4 regions of the Azospirillum sp. VT-I1 genome follow, and region 1 is predicted to be linked to each of the others. Evidence: predicted binding sites of a transcription regulator. Region 1 holds the regulator's gene; each other region holds the start of a gene.

What was found. Region 1 encodes PhoB, which activates phosphate uptake and scavenging genes when phosphate is short. Its sites were predicted from a motif close to TNTCATAAAACTGTCA; they were not measured.
Region 2: a site for PhoB is predicted at 3,452-3,467, ahead of AB8P05_RS28015 (DUF47 domain-containing protein). Genes of this name have one in related genera too.
Region 3: a site for PhoB is predicted at 3,131-3,146, ahead of AB8P05_RS01990 (RNA degradosome polyphosphate kinase). Genes of this name have one in related genera too.
Region 4: a site for PhoB is predicted at 2,672-2,687, ahead of AB8P05_RS04990 (Na/Pi cotransporter family protein). Genes of this name have one in related genera too.

Annotation. Positions count from the first base shown of each region.
Region 1 is NZ_CP168800.1:1,848,400-1,854,181, forward strand. It holds gene AB8P05_RS08935 (ABC transporter permease) at 1-202, shown strand, start outside; gene AB8P05_RS08940 (Bax inhibitor-1/YccA family protein) at 348-1,073, shown strand; partial or broken gene AB8P05_RS08945 (SAM hydrolase/SAM-dependent halogenase family protein) at 1,166-1,893, opposite strand; gene phoB (phosphate regulon transcriptional regulator PhoB) at 2,043-2,747, opposite strand; gene pstB (phosphate ABC transporter ATP-binding protein PstB) at 2,844-3,590, opposite strand; gene pstA (phosphate ABC transporter permease PstA) at 3,704-5,029, opposite strand; gene pstC (phosphate ABC transporter permease subunit PstC) at 5,022-5,782, opposite strand, start outside.
Region 2 is NZ_CP168805.1:504,562-510,343, forward strand. It holds gene AB8P05_RS27995 (hybrid sensor histidine kinase/response regulator) at 1-804, shown strand, start outside; gene AB8P05_RS28000 (response regulator) at 846-1,181, shown strand; gene AB8P05_RS28005 (hypothetical protein) at 1,239-1,553, opposite strand; gene AB8P05_RS28010 (inorganic phosphate transporter) at 1,707-2,720, opposite strand; gene AB8P05_RS28015 (DUF47 domain-containing protein) at 2,731-3,375, opposite strand; gene AB8P05_RS28020 (hypothetical protein) at 3,644-4,144, shown strand; gene lysA (diaminopimelate decarboxylase) at 4,191-5,450, opposite strand; gene AB8P05_RS28030 (hypothetical protein) at 5,486-5,680, opposite strand; gene argH (argininosuccinate lyase) at 5,677-5,782, opposite strand, start outside.
Region 3 is NZ_CP168800.1:414,818-420,599, forward strand. It holds gene AB8P05_RS01985 (Ppx/GppA family phosphatase) at 1-861, opposite strand, end outside; gene AB8P05_RS01990 (RNA degradosome polyphosphate kinase) at 885-3,032, opposite strand; gene AB8P05_RS01995 (SixA phosphatase family protein) at 3,223-3,537, shown strand; gene AB8P05_RS02000 (hypothetical protein) at 3,537-3,740, shown strand; gene AB8P05_RS02005 (CYTH and CHAD domain-containing protein) at 3,823-5,427, shown strand; gene uvrA (excinuclease ABC subunit UvrA) at 5,597-5,782, shown strand, end outside.
Region 4 is NZ_CP168800.1:1,041,832-1,047,613, forward strand. It holds gene AB8P05_RS04975 (50S ribosomal protein L25/general stress protein Ctc) at 163-756, shown strand; gene pth (aminoacyl-tRNA hydrolase) at 846-1,418, shown strand; gene ychF (redox-regulated ATPase YchF) at 1,523-2,623, shown strand; gene AB8P05_RS04990 (Na/Pi cotransporter family protein) at 2,770-4,440, shown strand; gene AB8P05_RS04995 (EAL domain-containing protein) at 4,641-5,513, shown strand; gene AB8P05_RS05000 (NUDIX hydrolase) at 5,470-5,782, opposite strand, start outside.

The DNA.
Region 1 (5,782 bases):
GACCGCGGTCATCGCCGGCGGCATCGGCACGCTGACCGCCTGGGCGGTGCTGCGCTTCCTGATGCGGTGGGAGTGGAGCTTCCTGCCATCGGCGGTGGTCACCACGGCATTGCTCAGCACGGCGATCACGCTCGCCTTCGGGTTCTATGGTACTTGGCGGGCTTTGGGCCAGCCGTCCGCGCCATTGCTTCGCAACGAGTGATTCCCGGAGCGGAAAGCCATAGCAAAAACGAAACGTGAAAGCTTTTTCATCTTGGAGAACCGCTGCCGATTCCTATTGAACCGAATTGCGGACTCGCCAATATGTCATCCCGACGGGATCACCCTATTCCACCGAGGAAACCAACATGGCAGACCCGACCTATAACCGCTTCGCGACCGCAGGCCGCGCGACAGATCGGGGATACTTCGACGAAGGCCTGCGGCAGCACATGCTGCGCGTGTACAACTACATGGGCGCCGGCCTGATTCTGACGGGTCTGGTCGCCGCGCTCGTGTCGTCCAGCCCGGCCATGATGGCGGCCATCTTCGGCACGCCGCTGAAGTGGGTGGTGATGCTGGCCCCGCTGGCGTTCGTGATGGTGCTGTCGTTCGGTATCCAGCGCCTGTCCTTCGCATCGGCACAGATGATCTTCTGGGCCTATTGCGGCGCCATGGGCCTGTCGATGTCGGCGATCTTCCTGGTCTTCACCGGGGCGTCGATCGCGCTGACCTTCTTCGTCACCGCCGCGACCTTCCTGGCGATGAGCCTGTACGGCTACACCACGAAGGCCGACCTGTCGAAGATGGGCTCGTTCCTGATGATGGGCGTCATCGGCCTGGTCATCGCCGGCCTGGCGAACATCTTCTTCCAGTCGCCGGCCCTGCACTTCGCGATCTCCGCCATCGGCGTGCTGATCTTCACCGGCCTGACTGCCTACGACACCCAGGCGATCAAGGAAAGCTACGCCGAGGGCTACGATCACGAGAGCACCGGCAAGCTCGCCCTGATGGGCGCCCTGACGCTGTACCTGGACTTCATCAACCTGTTCCAGTTCCTGCTGCAGTTCCTGGGCCAGCGCAACAACGACTGATCCCCAGACACCTGATCCGAGTTGCCTGATCGGACAAGCACCTGATCGATGCAGCAACCGCCCGGAAGCACCCGCTTCCGGGCGGTTTTCTTTCAGGACCCGACCGTCACCGCATCGCCGACCTTGAGACCCAGCGCCTCGTCGGCCCGGCCGCGGTTGACGGCGATCTCCGCCAGCCCGTTGGAGTTCTCGTACCACAGCGCCTCTCCGGGCCCGACGGCGCCGAAGGTATGGGCACGGGCGATGCGGGTGCCGGCGGCGGTCAGCACGCCGTCCGCGGGCAGGGCGGATGCCCGCATCCCGGTCATGGCGTTGCCGTAGACATCGACATAGACGATGCGGGCCAGCTCGTCCGGCCAGTCTGGGCGGTCGATGGCGGCGAGGGGGAGGGGCTGCGCTGCACCGGCCGGCCGGCCGCCAGATCGGCGGCGACGGGGGCGAACAGGTCGCGGCCATGGAAGCTGGCGGACAGCCGGTCCGGAATCCAGTCGATGGTCCAGGCGTTTAGCGACGTTGCGCGGCGGGCGAGCAGGGCGAAGAGGCCGTTGTCGGGACCGACGAACCAGCGCCCGTCCGCCTCGACCATCACCGGCAGGCGGTCGGTCCCAACGCCGGGATCGACGACACAGAGAAAGACGCTGCCGGCGGGGAAGGCCGGGGCGTAGGCGGCCAGGAGATAGGCCGACAGCTGCGGGTCGAAGGCGGGGGCGTCGGCAAACAGGTCGATGACCGGGACGGTTGGCGCCTGTTGCGCCAGCACCGCCTTCATCTGGCCGGTGTAGGGGCCGGAGAGGCCGAAGTCGGTGAAGAGCAGGATCATGGCGTGTTGCCCCCTCCCTAGCCCTCCCCCGTTTGTCAGCGGGAGAGGGAACTCCGCTGCTCCCTCGCATACACTCAGCTGGACAAGCGTTCTACCCCCTCTCCCGCGAAGCGGGGAGGGATGGGGAGGGGCATACGCGGCAGGAACCCTCACACCGACTTCGTATCCAGCGCGTACCCCGCCGAGCGTACGGTGCGGATCAGGTCCAGCTCGTCCTCTTCGTTCATCGCCTTGCGCAGGCGGCGGATGTGTACGTCCACCGTACGCGGCTCGACGTACACGTCGTGGCCCCATACCAGATCGAGCAGCTGTTCGCGCGAGAAGACGCGGCCGGGATGCTGCATGAAATGGCGCAGCAGGCGGAATTCGGTCGGGCCGAGATGTACGTCCCGGCCGTTGCGGCGTACGCGGTGGGCGGCCAGATCCATCGTCACGTCGGCGAAGGTCAGCACCTCGTCGGTCATGCCGGGGGAGGCGCGGCGCAGCACCGCGCGCATGCGCGCCACCAGTTCGGTCGGGGAGAAGGGCTTGGTGATGTAGTCGTCGGCGCCGGAATTCAGGCCGCGCACCCGGTCGCCTTCCTCGCCGCGGGCGGTCAGCATGATGATCGGGATGTCGCGGGTCTTGGCATTGCGGCGCAGCTGGCGGCAGACCTCCAGCCCGCTCATCAGCGGCAGCATCCAGTCGAGCAGCACGATGTGCGGCGTCTGTTCGCCGGCGGCAAGCAGGGCCTCCTCGCCATCGCTGGCGGTGGCGACGCGGAAGCCTTCCTTTTCCAGGTTGTACTTCAACAGCGTCAGGATGTCGGCCTCGTCCTCGACGATCAGGACGAGCGGCTTCAGGGCCGCGTTCATGGAGGCTCCGTTCACAGCGCGCGTCTCGACGTTAACCGGCATGGGACAGCCTTTTCAACAAAGGAGGGAAGGGGGCGCATAGGTCGGCGGAAGGGTTCAGCCGTAGCGGCCGGTGATGTAGCCCTGGGTGCGCTCGTCGCGCGGGTTGGTGAAGATTTCCTCGGTGTCGTCGCACTCCACCATCTCGCCCAGATGGAAGAAGGCGGTGCGCTGCGACACGCGGGCGGCCTGCTGCATGTTGTGGGTGACGATGACGATGGTGTAGTTGGCCCGCAGCTCGTCGATCAGCTCCTCGATATGGGCGGTCGCGATGGGGTCGAGCGCTGAGCAGGGCTCGTCCATCAGGATCACCTCGGGGCTGACGGCGATGGCGCGGGCGATGCACAGCCGCTGCTGCTGGCCGCCGGACAGGCTGGTGCCGGGCTCGCGCAGGCGGTCCTTCACCTCGCCCCACAGGCCGGCGCGCTTGAGGGACGTCTGCACCACCTCGTCCAGCTCGTCGCGGCCGGAAGCCAGGCCGTGGATGCGCGGACCATAGGCGATGTTGTCGTAGATCGACTTCGGGAAGGGGTTCGGCTTCTGGAAAACCATGCCGACGCGGGCGCGCAGCTGCACCGCGTCCACCGCCTTGCCGTAGACGTCCTCGCCGTCCAGCGCGATCCGCCCCTCGACCCGGCAGCCCTCGACGGTGTCGTTCATCCGGTTCAGGCAGCGCAGGAAGGTCGACTTGCCGCAGCCGGACGGGCCGATCAGCGCCAGCACCCGGTTCTCGTGGATGTCCAGGTCGATGCCCTTCAACGCCTGCTTGGCGCCGTAGTACACCTTCACCCCGCGGGCAGTCATCTTGGCCGGGAAGTCCGCTGCGGAGCGCGGCTCAGCGCGTCCATCGGCTCGGGGCCGCAGCTTCAGCTGGCCCGGGATGCCGCCGGGGATGCCGCTCTGGATGCTCATGGCGCTCACCACCGTCTCTCGAAAATCTTGCGCAGGATCACGGCCGTCCCGTTCAGCAGGATCAGGACGCCGAGCAGGATCAGGATCGCCGCTGAGGTGCGCTCGGTGAAGGCACGCTCCGGGCTGTCGGCCCACATGTAGATCTGCACCGGAAGCACCGTGGCGCTGTCGGTCAGCCCGTGGGGAACGTCGACGATGAAGGCGACCATGCCGATCATCAGCAGCGGCGCCGTCTCGCCCAGCGCGCGGGCCATGCCGATGATGGTGCCGGTCAGGATGCCGGGCATCGCCAGCGGCAGCACATGGTGCAGGACCGTCTGCAGCGGCGAGGCGCCGATGCCCAGCGCCGCCTCGCGGATCGAGGGCGGCACCGCCTTCAGCGCGACGCGGGAGGAGATGATGATGACCGGCAGCGTCATCAGCGCCATCACCAGCCCGCCGACCAGCGGGGCCGAGCGCGGCATGCCGAAGAAGCCGAGGAACACGGCCAGACCCAGCAGGCCGAAGATGATCGACGGCACCGCGGCGAGGTTGTTGATGTTCACCTCGATCAGGTCGGTCCAGCGGTTCTTCGGCGCGAATTCCTCCAGATAGACCGCGGCGGAGATGCCGACCGGCACCGACAGCGCCATGGTCACCAGCAACGTCAGCAGCGAGCCGACGATGGCGCCGCCGATGCCCGCCTGTTCCGGCTCCCGGCTGTCGCCGGCGGTGAACAGCGTGGTGTTGAAGCCCTGCGCCAGCGCGCCGGAGGCCAGCAGCGCATCGGCCGCGGCGATCTTGGCGTCGCTGAGCCCGCGTTCGCTCTCCGGCAGGTCGCGGCGGTAGCGGCCCTTCACCAGCTGGTCGATCTCGTCGTCGGCGCGCACCCAGACGGTCAGCGTGGTGCCGACCAGCGCCGGGTTCTTCGCGACCATCGCCTCCAGCTCGTAGGGCGCGCCCGACGACAGCAGGTCGTTCAGCACGCGTTTGCCGGCGCGGTCGGTCACTTGCGGGAACTGGGCATGGAGCGCCCGGCGCAGCAGCGGGGCGTAGTTGCGCTCGGCCAGCTCCGCCGGGTCCAGCGTCACCTCCAGCCGGATCCGCGCTTCCCAGAAGGCGGTGCTGCCCTTGGCGACGATCGATCCCAGAAGCACCACCAGCATCAGCGCTGCCAGCGCCACCGCCGCTGCACCGGCCATCCGGAAGCGGCGCTCCGCGGCATGGCGGGCGCGCAGGCGGCGGGCGAAGGCCTCGCTCCGGACGCGCGACTTCGCCGGACTGTTGGAGCCGGGGGAGGAGGCAGGGGAGGGCGTCACGGCCGCCGCGTCCTGCTCGACGAGGTCAGTCATATTTTTCCCGATAGGTCCGGACCACCCGCAGGGCGACCATGTTGAGGCAGAGCGTGACGAGGAACAGCACAAGGCCGAGGCCGAAGGCCGACAGCGTCTTCGGGCTGTCGAACTCCTGGTCGCCGACCAGCAGCGTGGCGATCTGGGTGGTGACGGTGGTCACCGCCTGCAGCGGGTTGGCGGTCATGTTGGCGGTCAGGCCGGACGCCATGGTGACGATCATCGTCTCGCCGATGGCACGGCTGACCGCCAGCATCACCGCGGCGACGATGCCCGGCAGCGCCGCCGGCAGGACCACCTGCTTGATCGTCTCCGACTTGGTGGCGCCGAGGCCGTAGGAGCCGTCGCGCAAGGATTGCGGCACCGCGTTGATGACGTCGTCCGACAGCGAGCTGACGAAGGGAATGATCATCACCCCCATGACGATGCCGGCCGCCAGCGCAGATTCCGAACTGACGTCCAGCCCCAGCGCCTCGCCCACCGACCGGACAAAGGGCGCCATGGTCAGCGCCGCGAAGAAGCCATAGACCACGGTCGGGATGCCGGCCAGAATCTCCAGCGCCGGCTTCAGCCAGGTGCGCACGCCGCGACCGGCATATTCAGACATGTAGATCGCCGCCATCAGCCCGACCGGCACCGCCACCAGCATGGCGATGACGGTGATGAGAAGCGTGCCGGCGAACAGCGGGATCGCGCCGAAGGAACCGCTGGAGCCGACCTGATCGGCCCGCATCGCCATCTGCGGGCTCCAAT
Region 2 (5,782 bases), on a different replicon from region 1:
CTCGGCATCCCCGCCGATGATCTCGACCGCGTGCTGGAGCCTTTCGCCCGCGTGGACAGCGCCGCCAACCGCGGCATCGAGGGCGCCGGGCTGGGGCTGCCGCTGACCAAGCGGCTGGTGGAGCTGCATGGCGGCACCCTGGCGCTGCGCAGCACGCTGGGCGTCGGAACCACGGTGACGGTGCGCCTGCCCGCCGCCCGCCTGCTGCCGCCGGAAACCCGGCAGCCGTCCCAGCCGGCGCCGGCACCCGCCGCGATCCCTGCCGCGATCCCTGCCGCGTCTGCCCCGGCCCTGGCCCCGTCTCCTGCCCCGGCGGTGCAGCCTCTGTCGATCCTGCTGGTGGACGACGATCCGACCGTGCGCGACATGGTGGCCGGGCTGCTGCGCGGCTGGGGCCACCGGGTGATCGCGGCGGCCAACGCCAACGAGGCACTGGTGATCCTGGATGGGCCGGAGCCGCTGGACCTGATGCTGAGCGACGTGGTCATGCCGCCGGGCATGGACGGCACGGAGCTGGCGCGGCAGGCCGCCCGCATGCGCCCCGGCCTGCCGGTGCTGCTGGCCTCCGGCTTCGCCGCCCATGCCGTCGGCAACCCCGCCGCCTTCGGACCGGAGGTGGCGATGATCGCCAAGCCCTTCTCCATCGAGGAACTGCGCCGGCAGCTGGCCCGCATCGCCGGCACGCGCGGGACGGCGGGGCCGGCGCAGGCCCAGACTGCTTCCCAGGCATCTCCCCAGACTGCTTCCGTGTCTTCCGTACCGGCGCCCGCGGCACCCGCCCGGCCGGGCCGCCGCGCCTGCTGATCGCCGAGGACCTGTCGATCAACCGCGAACTGCTGGCCGCCCTGTTCCGCGACAGCGGCTATGGGATCGATCTGGTGGCCGACGGCGCAGCGGCGGTGGAGGCGGTGCGGGCCGGCGGCTACGACCTCGTGCTGATGGACGTGCAGATGCCGGGCATGGACGGGCTGGAGGCCAGCCGCGCCATCCGCGCCATGCCGCCGCCCCACGGCGACCTGCCGATCCTGGCGCTGACCGCCGGCTCCTCCGAAGAGGAACGGCGCCAGTGCCGCGAGGCCGGCATGAACGGGCACATCGGCAAGCCCTATGACCGCGAGGTCCTGCTGCGTCAGGTCGCCCGTACGCTCGCGTCCCGGCGCAGCCGGACCGGGGTTGCGTGACCGCCGGTGCGGTCATTCGACATGCCGGATAGGTAGCAGCCCTTGATCGCCGGCCCCTCAGGGCTGTTCGAAGACCTGCGGGAAATGGGCGAGGCGGCGGCCGAACAGGCTTTGCGGCTTGGTCTCCGCCGACGCGGACGCCTGAACCTGAGGCATCGCGGCAGGCATCATCGCGGGCATCGCCGGGGTGGCGGGCAGGGCGCGCGCGGAGGTCGGGCGCGACCGGCGTTCGGATTTGTCGGGCGGGGCGTAGAAGTGAAGGGTCAGCTGGCCGTCGGCTTCCGCCGCATAGGGCAAGCCGGGGGCCGTCCGGCGTTCGGTGCCGGGAAGCACATACTGCTCGCCTTGGTCGGTGCGTTCGATATGCGGCATGACCGGTATCCTGTCTCCACCGCACCGATCCTGCCGTTCCGGCCCTTCCGGGTCAAGGCCGCGCTGCTGCACGAAGGGTTTATCCGTTCGCGTCGTGTTCCCGCCCCCGATTTCCCCGACTTCCGGATGGGGCCGGGCGGGCCGGCCGCCCCCTTATGGCGTCAGCAGGCCGGAAACCAGCAGGTAGGACAGGGCGGCGACGATGCCGGAGGCGGGAATCGTCAGCACCCAGGCCCAGACGATTCGGCCGGCCAAGCTCCAGCGGACCGCCGAGGTGCGGCGGGCGGAGCCGACGCCGACGATGGCGCCGGTGATGGTGTGGGTGGTCGACACCGGAATGCCCAGCCACGTCGCGCCGAACAGGGTGATGGCGCCCGCGGTCTCGGCGCAGAAGCCCTGGTAGGGCCTCAGGTCGGTGATGCGCGAGCCCATGGTGCGGACGATGCGCCAGCCGCCCATCATGGTGCCCAGCCCCATCGCCGCCTGACAGGTGATGATGACCCAGAAGGGCACGTAGAAGGTGTCGCCCAGCATGCCCTGGCTGAACAGCAGGACGGCGATGATGCCCATCGTCTTCTGCGCGTCGTTGCCGCCGTGGCCCAGGCTGTAGAGTGCGGCCGAGACCAGCTGGAGATGGCGGAACTGCCGGTCGACGGTGAAGGGGACGGCCCGGCGCAGCGCCCAGGACACGACCAGCATCAGCAGCAGCGCCAGCAGCAGGCCGATGCCCGGCGACAGCACGATGGCGACCGCCGTCTTGGTGAAGCCGCTGGCGATGATGGCGCCGAAGCCCGCCTTGGCGATGCCGGCCCCGGCGATGCCGCCGACCAGCGCGTGCGAGGAGGAGGACGGCAGCCCGAGATACCAGGTGATGAGGTTCCAGCCGATGGCGCCGATCAGCGCCGCCAGGATCACCGCCGGGTCCATCACCAGCGGGTCGACCAGACCGGTGCCGATGGTGGTGGCGACATGCAGGCCGAAGAACAGGAAGGCGATGAAGTTGAAGAAGGCCGCCCACAGGACGGCGAGCTTCGGCGCCAGCACGCGGGTCGACACCACCGTGGCGATGGAGTTCGCCGCGTCGTGCAGGCCGTTGATGAAGTCGAAGGCGAGCGCCACGAAGACGATGACGATGATCGCCGGCAGACCGAGTTGGAGGGCCTCCATCGCCGCGGCCTCAGACCTGGTCGAGCGTGATGCCCGCGACCAGGTCGCCGACGTCGTCGCAGCGGTCGGTCACCGCCTCCAGCATCTCGTACAGCTCGCGCCGGCCGAGGAAGGCGATCATGTCCGGCTTCTCGGCGATCAGCGACTGCAGGGCGCTGCGCAGCACGTCGTCGGCCTCGTCCTCCAGGTCGGACATGCGGCCGCAGAGATGGTCGATCCGCTCCGCGTTGCGGGCGATGGCGCCCAGCAGCGGCATCAGTTCCAGCATCACGTCGGCCTGCTGGCGGATCAGGGCGACGAAGCGGCGCATCGGCTCGTCGAACGTCTCGATGCCGTAGAGGCCGGCATGGCGCGGCACCTCGTCCATCAGGTCGATGGCGTCGTCCAGCGCGTTGATCAGCGACAGGATGTCCGAGCGGTCGAAGGGGGTGATGAAGGCGCGGTGCAGGTCGCGCCCGGCATCCTTGGCGATGCGGTCGGCGTCCTTCTCCACCCGCTTCAGCGCCGCGATCTTCTGCGCCCGCTCCTCCGGCCCTGCGTCCATCACCGCTTCCAGCGCGGCGGCTGCGGCCACGATATGGCGGGCCTGCTCGACGAACTGTTCGACGAAGCGTTCCTCCTTCGGCATCAGCGAACGGAAAGCGCGCAGCAGCATGGGACGGTGACTCGCGGTGACTGAAGTGATTTGGCGCCGCTCTTAGCACGCTTCGCCGCGCGGTGCAGCGGCGCTGTGTCATGTAACAGTCATGAAACAGTCATTTGGTAGCAAAATCGCCACAGGTTGCGGCCAACGCGCATTTTCTCCGCACTGGACGAACGGCCCGGATTGTCGGCGTGGAGGCGGGCGGGGCCATGGAAAGGCGCAATGCGCCTCCCCAAATCTCCGGCAGGCCCCTTCAAGACCGCAGGTTTGCCCGCATGACGTGCCCATCCCCCTCCGCCGCCTCGCCGTGCCGGCCCTGGCGGCCCTGCTGCTCTCGACGGCGCCGCTGCAGGCGCAGACGGCCTCGCCGCAGGATCCCGCCGGCCGCTGCAGTCCGACCGTCTCGGCCGCGCTCACCACCTGGGACGCCGGTCTGGCGACGGCGGAGCGGTTCGGCGACCGGGCGGTGGCGTTGGCGCGGGAGAAGGGGCGGGAGTATCTGCTGCCGCTGCTGGGCATCGATCCGAAGACGGCGCCGCCCGACGCCAAGAATGGCGGGACGGCTGACGATGTCGGCCGCGCGCTGGAGGAAAGCCGCGACGATCCCAAGCGGCGCGCCGAACTCTGCGCCGCCATCACCCGCGCCGCCGACGAGGCCAAATCCTCTGCCGGCGCCGGGCTGGACGCGCTGAAACGCGCGCTCGACGGCTGGCAGCTGTCGCCGGGCCCGGTCAACCCGCCGGCCGAGCCGGCAAAGCCGGACGGGCTGATCCGCACATGAGGGGATGATTGGGAAGAGGCGGAAGCCTCTTCCCAAGTGACAACCCTTACAGCCAGTCGGGCACGCGCTCGGCCGCCAGCATCTCCTCCACCGTCGGGCGGGGGCGGATGACGGAGAAGCGGTCGCCGTTGACCAGAACCTCCGGCACCAGCGGCCGGGTGTTGTAGGTCGAGGCCATCACCGCGCCATAGGCGCCAGCCGACAGGAAGGCGACGAGGTCGTCGTCGGCCAGCGGCGGCAGCGGGCGCTGCACGGCGAAGGTGTCGCCGCTCTCGCAGACCGGGCCGACCACGTCGTAGGGCTCCGCCGCGACGCCGGCCGCCGGCTCGGCGACGGGAACGATGCCGTGATAGGCGTCGTAGAGCGACGGGCGGATCAGGTCGTTCATCGCCGCGTCGACGATGGCGAAGCGGCGGTGCAGACCCTGCTTCACATAGATGACGCGGCTGACCAGGATGCCGGCGTTGCCGACCAGCGACCGGCCCGGCTCCAGCGTGATGCGGCAGCCGAGGTTGCCGGTGATGGAGCGCACCATCGCGGCATAGTCGGCCAGATCGGGCGGCGCCTCGTTCTTGTAGGTGATGCCGAGCCCGCCGCCGAGGTCGAGGCGCTGGATGTCGTGCCCGTCCTCGCGCAGCTGGTGCAGCAGCGCCGCCACTCGCTCGTAAGCCGCCCGGAAGGGGGCGAGGTCGGTCAGCTGCGAGCCGATATGGACGGCGATGGCGACCGGCTTGATGCCCGGCAGGGCCGCGGCGCGGCGGTAGATCTCGCGCGCGTGGTCGTAGTCGATGCCGAACTTGTTCTCTTTCTTGCCGGTGGCGATCTTGGCGTGGGTCTTGGCGTCGACGTCCGGGTTGACGCGGAAGGCGATGGGAGCCTCCACGCCGAGGCTGGTCGCTACCTCGCTCAGCGCCTCAAGCTCCGGCACCGATTCCACGTTGATCTGGTGGATGCCGGCCTCAAGGGCCGCGCGCAGATCCCCGCGGGTCTTGCCGACGCCGGAGAAGACGATGCGCTCCGCCGGGATGCCGCCGGCCAGCGCGCGCTTCATCTCGCCCACCGACACCACGTCGCCGCCGGCGCCGAGCCGGGACAGGGTGCGGATGACCGCGAGGTTGGAATTCGCCTTCAGCGCATAGCAGACGCCGGCATCCTGGCCGGCGAAGGCGCCGGCATAGGCGTTGTAGTGCGATTCCAGCGCCGCGGTGGAATAGAGGTAGAAGGGGGTGCCCACCTCGCGCGCAACATCCTCCAGCGACACGGATTCGGCGTGCAGCACGCCGTTGCGGTAGGCGAAGACGCTCATGGGCGAGCCGTTAGGTGCACCGGTGCGGGCGGCGTTCATGGGAACTGGACTCCGGAACCGGCCGGCTTACCGGGCTTCGGGTCCAGCGAGGGGTTGGGATAGGTGCGCGGGAAGGGATCGACCTGACCTTCCGGACGCGGGCTGTCGACGACGCTGGGCTTCTTGCCGCATCCGGCGAGCGTCAGCACACCGGCCAGGGCGAGGACGGTCAAAGTAACGCTGCGGTTCACAGGAAACGCTCCCGGGCGGCCTTCACCGCCTCCTGCACGCGGACCGGGGCCGGGCCGCCGAAGCTGGTGCGGCTGTTCAGCGATGCCTCGATGCTCAGCGCC
Region 3 (5,782 bases), 1.4 Mb from region 1:
CAGCCCGGCGAAGGGCAGCGTGTCGAGCCGGCGGCGCGATCCCGCCATCTTCTCCAGCGACGAACGGCTCTGCCGGCCGATCAGCGCCGTGAAGTCCCGCGCGTCGGCGGACGGGATGGTGTAGTGGTGGATGATGTGCAGCGGATGGCCGGACTGCTCCATATGCAGCTTGGCGATGGCGCGCCAGCTTCCGCCGACCGGGTAGAAGGGCCGCCCCTTCATCGCCGGCAGCCAGGGCAGCGATTCCAGATGCTGGTCGATCAGCTTGGCCGGACCGCCCTTGGTCGCGCCGACCTCCATCAGCCGCAAGGGCCCGAGCGGCAGCGTCACCTGCTTGCCGATCACGCCGCGGTCGAGCGTCACCAGTTCCAGGCTGCCGCCGCCGAGATCGCCGACGAGGCCGTCGGCGCCCGGCGTGCCGGACAGCACGCCCATGGCGGACAGCCGCGCCTCCTCCTCCCCGCAGATGACGCGGACGGTCAGGCCGGCGCGGCGGCGGATGGCATCGACGAAGGCGGCGCCGTCGCGGGCGTCGCGCACGGCGGCGGTGGCGATCACGTCCAGCCGGCCCACCCGCATGCCCTGGGCCAGCGTGGCGAAGCGTTCCAGCGCGGCAAGACCCTGGGCCACGCCGTCGGGGTTCAGCAGGCCCGACTTCTCCACTCCGCGGCCGAGGCCGCACAGCACCTTCTCGTTGAACAGGGCGAGCGGTGAGCGGGTCAGCCCGTCATAGACGACGAGACGGATCGAGTTGGACCCGATGTCGATCACGCCGACGCGCTCCGCCATACCCCCGGCCGACGGATTCCAGATGGCGGAAACGTCGCCCGGAACGGCGGACGCGCGATTGTCCTTGCTCATACTCAGACTCCCGTCACCCGTCCTCAGGACACCGCGTGCAGCATGAGCCGCGGCGGCGTGCGCTTGCTGCTGAGCGCGCTGCCCCGGCCTGACAGGCTGGGGTTGGTCATGAAGTAATTATGGGCGCTGAATGCATCAGGGCCAGCCTTGACACGATGGTACACGCCATCGGGGCCGAGCTTCCAGGTGCTTGCGTCGTCCTTCATGTTGGCGACCATGATCTGGTCCAGCACCTGCTCATGCACCGTCGGGTTCTCGATGGGGACGAGGGTCTCGATTCGGCGGTCGAGGTTGCGGGTCATCCAGTCTGCCGAGGAGATGAAGATCTTGGCCTGGTTGCTGGGCAGGCCGTGGCCGTTGCCGAAGCAGATGACGCGGCCATGCTCCAGGAAGCGGCCGACGATGCTGCGCACCCGGATATTCTCCGACAGCCCCTTCACCCCCGGCCGCAGGCAGCAGATGCCGCGGATGATCATGTCGATCTGCACCCCGGCCTGGGACGCCTTGTACAGCTTGTCGATGATGACCGGATCGACCAGGGAGTTCAGCTTCACCCAGATCGCGGCCGGACGGCCGGCGGCGGCATGGGCGATCTCCGCCTCGATCAGGTCGGACAGGCGCTGGCGCAGGGTGATCGGCGCGATGGCGATCTTCTCCAGCACCTTGGGCGTGGCGTAGCCGGTCATGAAGTTGAACATGACGGCGGCGTCGTGGCACAGCGCCGGGTCGCAGGTGAAGAAGGACAGGTCGGTGTAGACCTTCGCCGTGATCGGGTGGTAGTTGCCGGTCCCGAAATGGACGTAGCTGCGCAGCGCCTTCTTCTCGCGCCGCACCACCAGCGACACCTTCGCGTGCGTCTTCAGATCGACGAAGCCGTAGACCACCTGCGCGCCGGCGCGTTCCAGGTCGCGCGCCCAGCGGATGTTGGCCTCCTCGTCGAAGCGGGCCTTCAGCTCCACCAGAGCGGTCACCGACTTGCCGGCCTCCGCCGCCTCGATCAGGGCGGCGACGATGGGGCTGTCCTTGCTGGTGCGGTACAGCGTCTGCTTGATCGCCACCACCTGCGGGTCGCGCGCCGCCTGCCGGATGAACTGCACCACCACGTCGAAGGATTCGTAGGGGTGGTGGACGACGATGTCCTTGTGGCGGATCGCCGCGAAGCAGTCGCCGCCGAAATCGCGGATCCGCTCGGGGAAGCGGGCGTTGAAGGGGCGGAAGACCAGATCCGGCCGCTCGTCCACGATCAGCAGCTTGGTGTCGGTCAGGCCGATCAGCCCGTCCAGGATGAAGACGTCGTCCGACGCGACGTTCAGCTCATGGCGCAGGAATTCGCGCAGGTCGGCGGCCATGCCGCTGTCGGTGGCCAGCCGGATGACGCTGCCGCGGCGGCGGCGCTTCAGCGCGCTTTCGAAGGTGCGGACCAGATCCTCCGCCTCTTCCTCGATCTCGATCTCGCTGTCGCGCAGGACGCGGAAGACGCCGTGCGCCTTGACCTGGAACGGAGGGAACAGGCGGTCGATGAACTGCATCACCACCTTTTCCAGCTGGATGAAGCGGATGTCCGAGCCGGGCAGGCGCAGGAAACGCTCCAGCTGCGAGGGCAGCGGCACCAGCGCGTCGATGTGCCGGCCCTTCACCGGATCGTGCAGCTGCAGCGCCAGCGAGAATCCCAGGTTGGGCAGGAACGGGAAGGGATGGGCCGGGTCGACCGCAATGGGCGTCAGGATCGGGAAGATGTCGTCGAGGAACTTGGCCTCCAGCCAGTCCAGTTCGCCCTCGCTGAGATCGGCCGGATCGACGACGGAGATGCCGGCCTCGCGCAGCTCTTCCTTCAGCGAGCGCCACATGGTCTGCTGGCTGTCCATCAGCGCGGCGATGCGCTGCTTGACGGCGGTCAGCTGCTGGGCGGGCGTGAGATTCTCCGGGCTGGGCGCCTTCACGCCGGCGGCCACCTGCCCTTTCAGGCCGGCGACGCGGACCATGTAGAATTCGTCCAGGTTGCTGGCGGAGATCGACAGGAAGCGCAGCCGCTCCAGCAGCGGGTGGTTCGGATTGGCGGCCTCGTCCAGGACGCGCTGGTTGAAGGCCAGCCACGACAGCTCCCGATTGATGAAGCGTTCCGGAGCGTTGGGCTCGATGCCAACCGACTCGAGTTCCTGGAGATGCGTCACGTCAACCTCTGAAATCTTGGGACCCCGTATGCCCCGGCCCGCAATGCGGCGCCTCGGGCAACCGTTATATGGTGGGCAGACAGAGTATCCCATATGCGTTACGGTTTCAGGACTCCCATTTGGTCATCTCCCACCCCGTCCATTCCCCCTCGCCCGCCCCGGGGCCGGCCCAAACCGACCGAATCCCGCCATGAAGACGCTGTTCCTGCTGCGCCACGCCAAATCCTCCTGGGACGATCCGTCGCTGGGCGACCATGACCGTCCCCTGAACGCCCGCGGAGAGAAGGCGGCGACGCTGGTCGGCGGCTATCTCGCCAAGCACCATGCGCACATCGACCTCGTGCTGTGCTCCACCGCCGTGCGGGCGGTGGAAACGCGCAAGCGGGTGATGGCGGCGATGGGGCCCCCTACCCGCCGGTGGAGCATGAGCGCGGCCTGTATCTGTGCGGCGCCCGCACGCTGCTGGAGCGGCTGCGCGACGTACCGGATTCGGCGACCGGCCTGATGCTGGTGGCCCACAATCCGGATCTGCACGAGCTTGCCAACGCGCTGACCGGCAGCGGCGACCATGGCCTGCGCCATGATCTTGCCGACAAATTCCCGACCGGCGCCTGCGCCGTGCTGGTCTTCGAGACGCTGCAGTGGGCCGACCTGGAGCTTGGCGCCGGCCGGCTGGCGGATTTTGTGCAGCCGCGTAAACTCTCTTAACCTGCGGCGGCGGTTGGAGTATCCACGGAACCACCTGTTCAATTCCAGGCCGCCTCGGCCGGATTCGGGAGGATGCCGACCCTTGCCACCCGCCATTCCGCCCGCCAGCCCGTCCGCCGTCCCCGATGCGCAGCCCTCCACCCCCGCCTTCCGCGAGGTGGAGCTTAAGCTCCATGCCGCATCGGCGGATCTGGCGCGGGTCGCCTCGCTGCCGGCGCTGCTGGCGCTGGCCGACGGGCCGGCGGAGACGCGGCGCGTACGCACCGCCTATTTCGACACGCCGAACCTGAAGCTGGCGGCCAACGGCGTGGCGTTGCGCGTGCGGCAGGAGGGCGACCGCTTCGTCCAGACCCTGAAGACCGTCAACAGCGCCAGCCCCGGCGATTCCGCCGCGGTGGCGGTGCGGCGGGAGTGGGACTGGACCGTCGCGGGCGAGGCGGTGGACCGCGGCGTGCTGACCGATCCCGGAGTCGCCGGGCTGGTGCCGGCTGCGGCGCTCGACGATCTGGACTGCCTGTTCATCACCGATTTCCGCCGCACCACCCTGCTGCTGCGCCCCGATCCGCTGACGGCGGTGGAGATGGCGGTGGATGACGGGCGGGTCTATGCCGGCGGCAATTCGCTGCCGATCAGCGAGGTGGAACTGGAGCTGAAGGCGGGGAAGGTAGCCAGCCTGTTCGATCTGGCGCTGACCCTGCAGGCTGCCATCCCCATGCGCATCGGCACCGAAAGCAAGGCGGAGGCCGGGCTTCGTCTGGTCACCGGCAGGGCGCCGGCGCCGGTGGAAGCGGAGCCGCTGGGCCTCTCGCCGCTGACCACGGTGGCGGAGGCCTACCGCCACATCCTGCGCCACGCGCTGCGCCAGTTCCTCGCCAACGAGGCTTGTGCGCTCGGCGGCGGCGACGTGGAGGGGCTGCACCGCATGCGCGTCGCGCTGCGCCGGCTGCGCATCGCCCACCGGCTGTTCGCGCCGCTGATCGCGTCACCGGAGGCCGACCGGCTGGTGGAGGAAAGCCGGGCGCTGGCGAAGCGGCTGGGGCCGGCGCGGGGGTGGGACGTGCTGATGTCCGGCGTGATCGATCCGCTTCTGGCCGATTCCGCGGCGCTGCCGGGCATCGACCGCGCGGCGCTGGACCGGCTGGCGACCCTCGCCCGTTCCGCCGGGGCCGGTCCGGCGCGGGAGGCGGTGGCGGCGATCCTGGCGCCCGGCTGCACCACCATGGTCCTGGCATTGGGCGCGTGGCTGGAGCATGGCCGCTGGATGTCGGAGGCCGAGGGCGACCGCCGTGCCATGCTGTCGGCGCCGGTCGGCACGCTGGCCGGCGGCTGGCTGTCGGCCCGCATGGCGAAGCTCGGCAAGGCGGCAAAGCCGCCGGAGGATGCCAAGGCGCGCGACAAGCTGCGCCGCCGGCTGCGCAGCCTGCGCTACACCGCCGACTTCTTCCGCGGCCTGTATCCGGAGGCCGCCGCCCTGCCCTTCTTCGCCGCGCTGGAGCCGCTGCAGGCGGCGCTGGACGCCGAACAGGACGCCGTCACCGGCGCCCGCATGCTGGCCGGACTGAAGGGTGCGGACCCGAAGACGGCCGCCGCCGTCGCCGCCTGGATCGAGCGCCAGTCGGACAAGCGGCGCAAGGCGCTGCCCGAGTTGTGGAAGCGCTTCCGCGCCGTGCCGCCCTTCTGGTCATGACGGACCCGCGCCGCGCGCCGGTGGCAATGGCGCGCTCGGCGCATATATCGTCAGCCGGCCGGCGGCCGGCGGTTCCGCAGGGGACTGCACGAGGCGGTCCGTTTTTCGTCATGCGTCTCGGCAGCTTGCCGCTTTCCATCCGGATAAGCTTCGGGTAAAAGAACACTCCATGAACAAGTATATCAGCGTCCGCGGCGCGCGGGAACACAACCTGAAGAACGTCGATGTGGATCTGCCGCGCGACGAGCTGATCGTCATCACCGGCCTATCGGGATCGGGCAAGTCGTCGCTCGCCTTCGACACGATCTATGCCGAGGGGCAGCGGCGCTATGTGGAGAGCCTGTCGGCTTACGCG
Region 4 (5,782 bases), 810 kb from region 1:
CGGCGTGGAATCTGTTTCATGCCGTTCCAAACGTTCCATCCGCCGCCGGTGGGCGTGAATTTCCGCCACGCCCCTTGACGCGCCGGCCCGATTGCCGTAAGCACGCCGCGCACGCGTCGGCACCCCTGGAGGCCGGCGCCCTTTTCGTTTTGGAGCATCGTCATGACCAAGATCATTCCGCTCGGCGCTGAGACGCGCGAACGGGCCGGCAAGGGGACCGCCCGCCAGACCCGCCGTGACGGCCGCATTCCGGCCGTCATCTACGGTGGCAAGCAGGCTCCCCTGACCATTTCGCTCGAGAAGTTCGAGTTCACCCGCGTCCTGCATCAGCCGGGCTTCTTCACGCACCTGTTCGACGTCACCGTCGACGGCACCGCCCATCGCGTCCTGCCGCGCGACGTGCAGTTCCACCCGGTGACCGACATCCCGCTGCATGTCGACTTCCTGCGCGTTTCGGCCGACACCCGCACCAACGTGCAGGTTCCGGTCGAGTTCGTCGACCAGGACAAGTCGGCCGGCCTGAAGCGCGGCGGTGTGCTGAACATCGTCCGTCACGAGCTGGAGCTGAGCTGCCCGGCCGACAACATCCCCGAGCACATCACCATCTCGTGCGAGGGCTTCGACGTCGGCGACTCGATCCACATCTCCTCGGTCAAGCTGCCGGAGGGTGTGACCTCGACGATCACCGACCGCGATTTCACCATCGCGACCATCGTTGCTCCGTCGGGCCTGAAGTCGGAAGAGGGCGCCTCCTAAACGGAGCGTTCATCCGCCAGGGATGGTTACAGTGGGGGCTTCGGCCCCCCGCTTCGTTTGTGGAGAGTGCTTTCCAAAGGGTGAGGGACATGCTGCTTCTGGTCGGACTGGGCAACCCCGGCAACGAGTATGCCCGCAACCGCCACAACATCGGTTTCATGGCGGTGGAGACCATCGCCCAGCGCCACCGCTTCACGCCCTGGAAGAAGCGTTTCCAGGGCCAGACCGCCGAGGGTACCGTCGCCGGCGACAAGGTGCTGGCTCTGGAGCCCGCCACCTTCATGAACCTGTCCGGCCAGTCCGTGGTGGCGGCCCTGCAGTTCTACAAGCTGAAGCCCGAGAACGTCGTCGTCATCCATGACGAGCTGGACCTGCCCCCCGGCAAGATCCGGGTGAAGAAGGGCGGCGGCCATGGCGGGCACAACGGCCTGCGCTCCATCGACGCGCATATCGGCAAGGAATACTGGCGCATCCGCCTGGGCATCGGCCACCCCGGCAACAAGGATCTGGTCAGCGGCTATGTCCTGCACGACTTCGCCAAGGCCGACCAGGGCTGGATCGACCCGCTGCTCGACGCCGTCTCCGACAACCTTCCCCTGATGGTGGAAGGCCAGCCGGAGCTGTTCATGAACAAGGTGACGGTGGCGACGCAGGCGCGATAAGCCGCGGCCTGCCCGCCCCTTCCCCCACTTCGCGTTTGCGCTTTGGTCCCCATCGTAGGATAAAGCGCGTCAATTCCAGCATTTCCGACGGCGAGCACCCACCCATGGGCTTCAATTGCGGCATCGTCGGCCTGCCGAACGTCGGCAAGTCGACCCTGTTCAACGCGCTGACCGCCACCCAGGCGGCCGAGGCGGCGAATTTCCCCTTCTGCACCAAGGAGCCGAACGTCGGCCGCGTCGGCGTGCCCGACCCGCGGCTGGAGAAGCTGGCGGAGATCGCCAAGTCGCAGAAGATCATCCCGACCCAGCTGGAGTTCGTGGACATCGCCGGCCTGATCCGCGGCGCGTCGAAGGGTGAAGGGCTGGGCAACCAGTTCCTCGCCAACATCCGCGAGGTCGACGCCATCGTCCATGTGCTGCGCTGCTTCGAGGACGACGACATCACCCATGTCGAGGGCAATGTCGATCCGCTGCGCGACGCCGAGGTGGTCGAGACCGAGCTGATGCTCGCCGACATGGAAAGCCTGGAACGCCAGCTCACCAGCCTGCAGAAGAAGGCCAAGGGCGGCGACAAGGACAGCAAGATCAAGGCCGACCTGATGGAGCGCGCCCTCAAGGTGCTCCAGGACGGCAAGCCGGCCCGCGTGGTCGAGGTGTCGGACGAGGAGTGGCCGGTGTTCAAGCAGTTCATGCTGCTGACCGCCAAGCCGGTTCTCTATGTCTGCAACGTCGAAGAGGCGTCGGCCGCCACCGGCAACAGCTTCTCCGCCCGCGTCGCCGAGAAGGCCAAGGCCGAGAATGCCGAGGTCGTCGTCATCTCCGCCGCCATCGAGTCCGAGGTCGCCCAGCTCTCCGATCCGGCCGAGAAGGCCGAGTTCCTGGAATCGATGGGGCTGGAGGAAACCGGCCTGAACAAGCTGATCCGCGCCGGCTTCAAGCTGCTCGACCTGATCACCTTCTTCACCGTCGGCCCGAAGGAGGCGCGCGCCTGGACCGTGCGCCGCAACGCCAAGGCCCCGGAGGCCGCCGGCGTCATCCACACCGACTTCGAACGCGGCTTCATCCGCGCCGAGACCATCGACTTCACCAGCTACACCACGCTGGGCGGCGAGCAGGGGGCGAAGGACGCCGGCAAGATGCGCCAGGAAGGCAAGGAATACGTCGTCCAGGACGGCGACATCTTCCACTTCCGCTTCAACGTCTGATCGGACCAGGGTCTGGGGGGCCTCAACCGCCCCCCACTCCACCTCCGCTGTCACCCAACTGTCATATTGTCGTAACATTCCGCACTCCCCACCCTTAAGCCAGGGGTGAGGCCAGACCGTACCCCCGATCCGACAGAGGGGGTGCGATGCAGGCGACGCGGGTGCTGCTGGAACTGGCCGGGAATGTCGTGCTGCTCCTGTGGGGGCTGCACATGGTGCAGAGCGGGCTGACCCGCGCGCTGGGCGGCGACCTGCGCCGCATCCTGGGGGCCGGGCTGCGCAACCGCTGGACCGCCTTCCTGTCCGGCATGGGCATCACCATGCTGCTGCAGAGCAGCACCGCCACCGGCCTGATGGCGACCGGCTTCACCGCCAGCGGGCTGGTGTCGCTGATGCCGGCGCTGGCGGTGATGCTGGGGGCCAATGTCGGCTCCACCCTGATCGTCCAGGTCCTTGCCTTCGACGTCGCCCATGTGGCGCCGGTGCTGCTGCTGGGCGGCTTCCTCGCCTTCCGCCGCGGCGGGCGGACGCGCAGCCGCGACCTGGGCCGGGTCGCCATCGGGCTGGGGCTGATGCTGCTGTCCCTGCACCTGCTGCTGGCGACCATCGCCCCGGCGGAGAATGCGCCGATGCTGCGGCGGATGCTGGGCATGCTGACCGCCGATCCGGTGGTGGCGGTTCTGCTGGCCGCCATCCTGTCCTGGGCCGCCCATTCCAGCGTCGCCGCGATCCTGCTGATCGCCTCGCTGGCCGGCGGCGGGGTGATCGGGCCGGAGGCCGCCATCGCCATGGTGGCCGGCGCCAATCTGGGCAGCGCGATCAACCCGATCATCGAGGGGCCGGGCGGTGACGGCCACAACCCGGCGGCCCGGCGGCTGCCGGTGGGCAATCTGGTCAACCGCGTCGTCGGATGCCTGATCGTCGTGCCGCTGCTGGAGCCGATCACCGCCGGGCTGCAGACCGTGTCGCCGGACGCGACGCGGCTGGCCGCCAACTTCCACCTCGCCTTCAATCTGGCGATGGCCGCTCTGTTCATCGGCCCGCTGCCCTGGTTCGCGCAGGCGCTGACCCGGCTGTTCCCGGAGCGGGTGGCGGTCGCCGACCCGGCGATGCCGCTTTATCTCGACCGCAGCGCGCTGCGCGTCCCCCACCTCGCCATCGCCAACGCTTCGCGCGAGGCGCTGCGCATGGCCGACACGGTGGACAGCATGCTGCGCGGCGCGCTGGACGTGATCCAGAGCGACGACCGCAAGCGGGTGCAGGAGATCCGCCGGATGGACAATGTCCTCGACCGGCTGCATGACGCGATCAAACGCTATCTCACCCAGATCAACGTGGAGGATCTGGACGAGCGCGACGCCCGCCGGGTGTCCGACGTGCTGACCTTCACCATCAACCTCGAACATGTCGGCGACATCGTCGACCGCAACCTGATGGAGGCGGCATCGAAGAAGATCCGGCGCAAGCTGCGCTTCTCCACCGAAGGAGCGGCGGAGATCGCCGGCATGCTGGAGCGGTTGAGCGAGACCCAGCGGCTGGCCGCCGCCGTCTTCGTGTCCGGCGACATCCGGTCCGCCCGCGCGCTGATGCGCGAGAAGGAGGTGATCCGCGACCTGGAGACCAGTGCCACCGATGCCCATTTCGCCCGCCTGCGCGCCGGCCGCACCGAGAGCGTCGAGACCAGCGCCCTCCACCTGGACATCCTGCGCGACCTGCGCCGCATCAACGCCCATCTGGTCGCCGCGGCCTACCCGGTGCTCGATCAATCGGGGGAGTTGCTGCCCAGCCGGCTCAAGCATGGGGCAACCCACGGGTGAGTCGTGTACTTAAAGAAAGGAGTGCGGCGAGGCCCGCGCTTCGCCCTTTTCTTGTCACCAGCCCAGCAACGTTAACTCTTTCGTAACCATATAAAATTCGTCAAGCTCTTTCGCGACATGGTTAACAAACCGTTGCTGTGGTTGTTATGCCAGGGAGAGCCGGGCAGCGGCCGGCGATGGTTGGCGGAATGGAGCGGACGGTGGCGAACACGCGCGCGACGTCGAACGGGCCCGACACACCGGGGACATCCGACGCCGGATTCGTCGAGCGGGTCCGCGACGCCATCGACCGGCAGGAGCTGTCGCTGGTCTTCCAGCCGCAGGCCGACGTCTTCACCAACCGCCTGACCGGGTTCGAGGCGCTGTCGCGCTGGCGCCTGTCCGACGGCACCATGCTGCCCCCCGACGTCTTCGTGCCGATGGCCGAACAGGGGGAGGCGATCCACCTTCTGGGCGAATGGACCCTGCGTGCCGCCTGCACGGCTGCCGCCGGCTGGCTGCGCGCCGGCATCGTCGACGTACCGGTGTCGGTGAACCTGTCGGCCCGTCAGCTCGATGACCCCGGTCTGGTGCTGAAGGTGCTGGGGATTCTGGCCGAAACCGGCCTGCCCGCCGCCAACCTGAAGCTGGAGCTGACCGAGACCGCGATGTTCAGCCATACTGCCGACGCGCGGGAAGCCTTGCTGCAGCTGCGCGGCGCCGGGATCCGGATGGTGCTGGACGATTTCGGCACCGGCTGGTCGTCGCTCGCCACCCTGCGCCGGGTGCCGGTCGAGGCATTGAAGATCGACAAGCAGTTCGTCCAGGCGATGGTGGAGGACCGCGACGCCGCCGCCATCGTCCAGGCGGTGGTGGCCCTCGCCCATGCCCTCGACCTCGGCGTGGTGGCGGAGGGGGTGGAGACGGCGGAGCAGCGCCTGTATCTCCAGGCCTACCGCTGCGACACGCTGCAGGGCTACTGGCTGTCGCGCCCGCTGACCGCCGATGGCGTGGCGGCATTCCTGTCCGAGCGCAACGTCGTCGTCGGCCTCAAGCCGTCCGGGCCTTCCGCTGTTCCGCCGACATCAGGATGACCCGCCGGGTCTCGTCCCACTCCGTCAACGCTCCTGCCTCGTCGGCGGTGGCCCAGCAGGCTTCCAGCGCATCGTCGGCGCAGAGCGGATCGCCCTCTGCGCTGTCCGCCGCCACCTCCACCAGCGTGTAGTGGTAGTGGACGCGTCCTTCGGCATCGGGGGTGATGGCGTCCACCACCGTGACAATGCCGGTCGGCACCACCTCCAGCCCGGTTTCCTCCCGCACCTCGCGGATCGCCGTTTCGAAGACAGTCTCGCCCACCGACTGC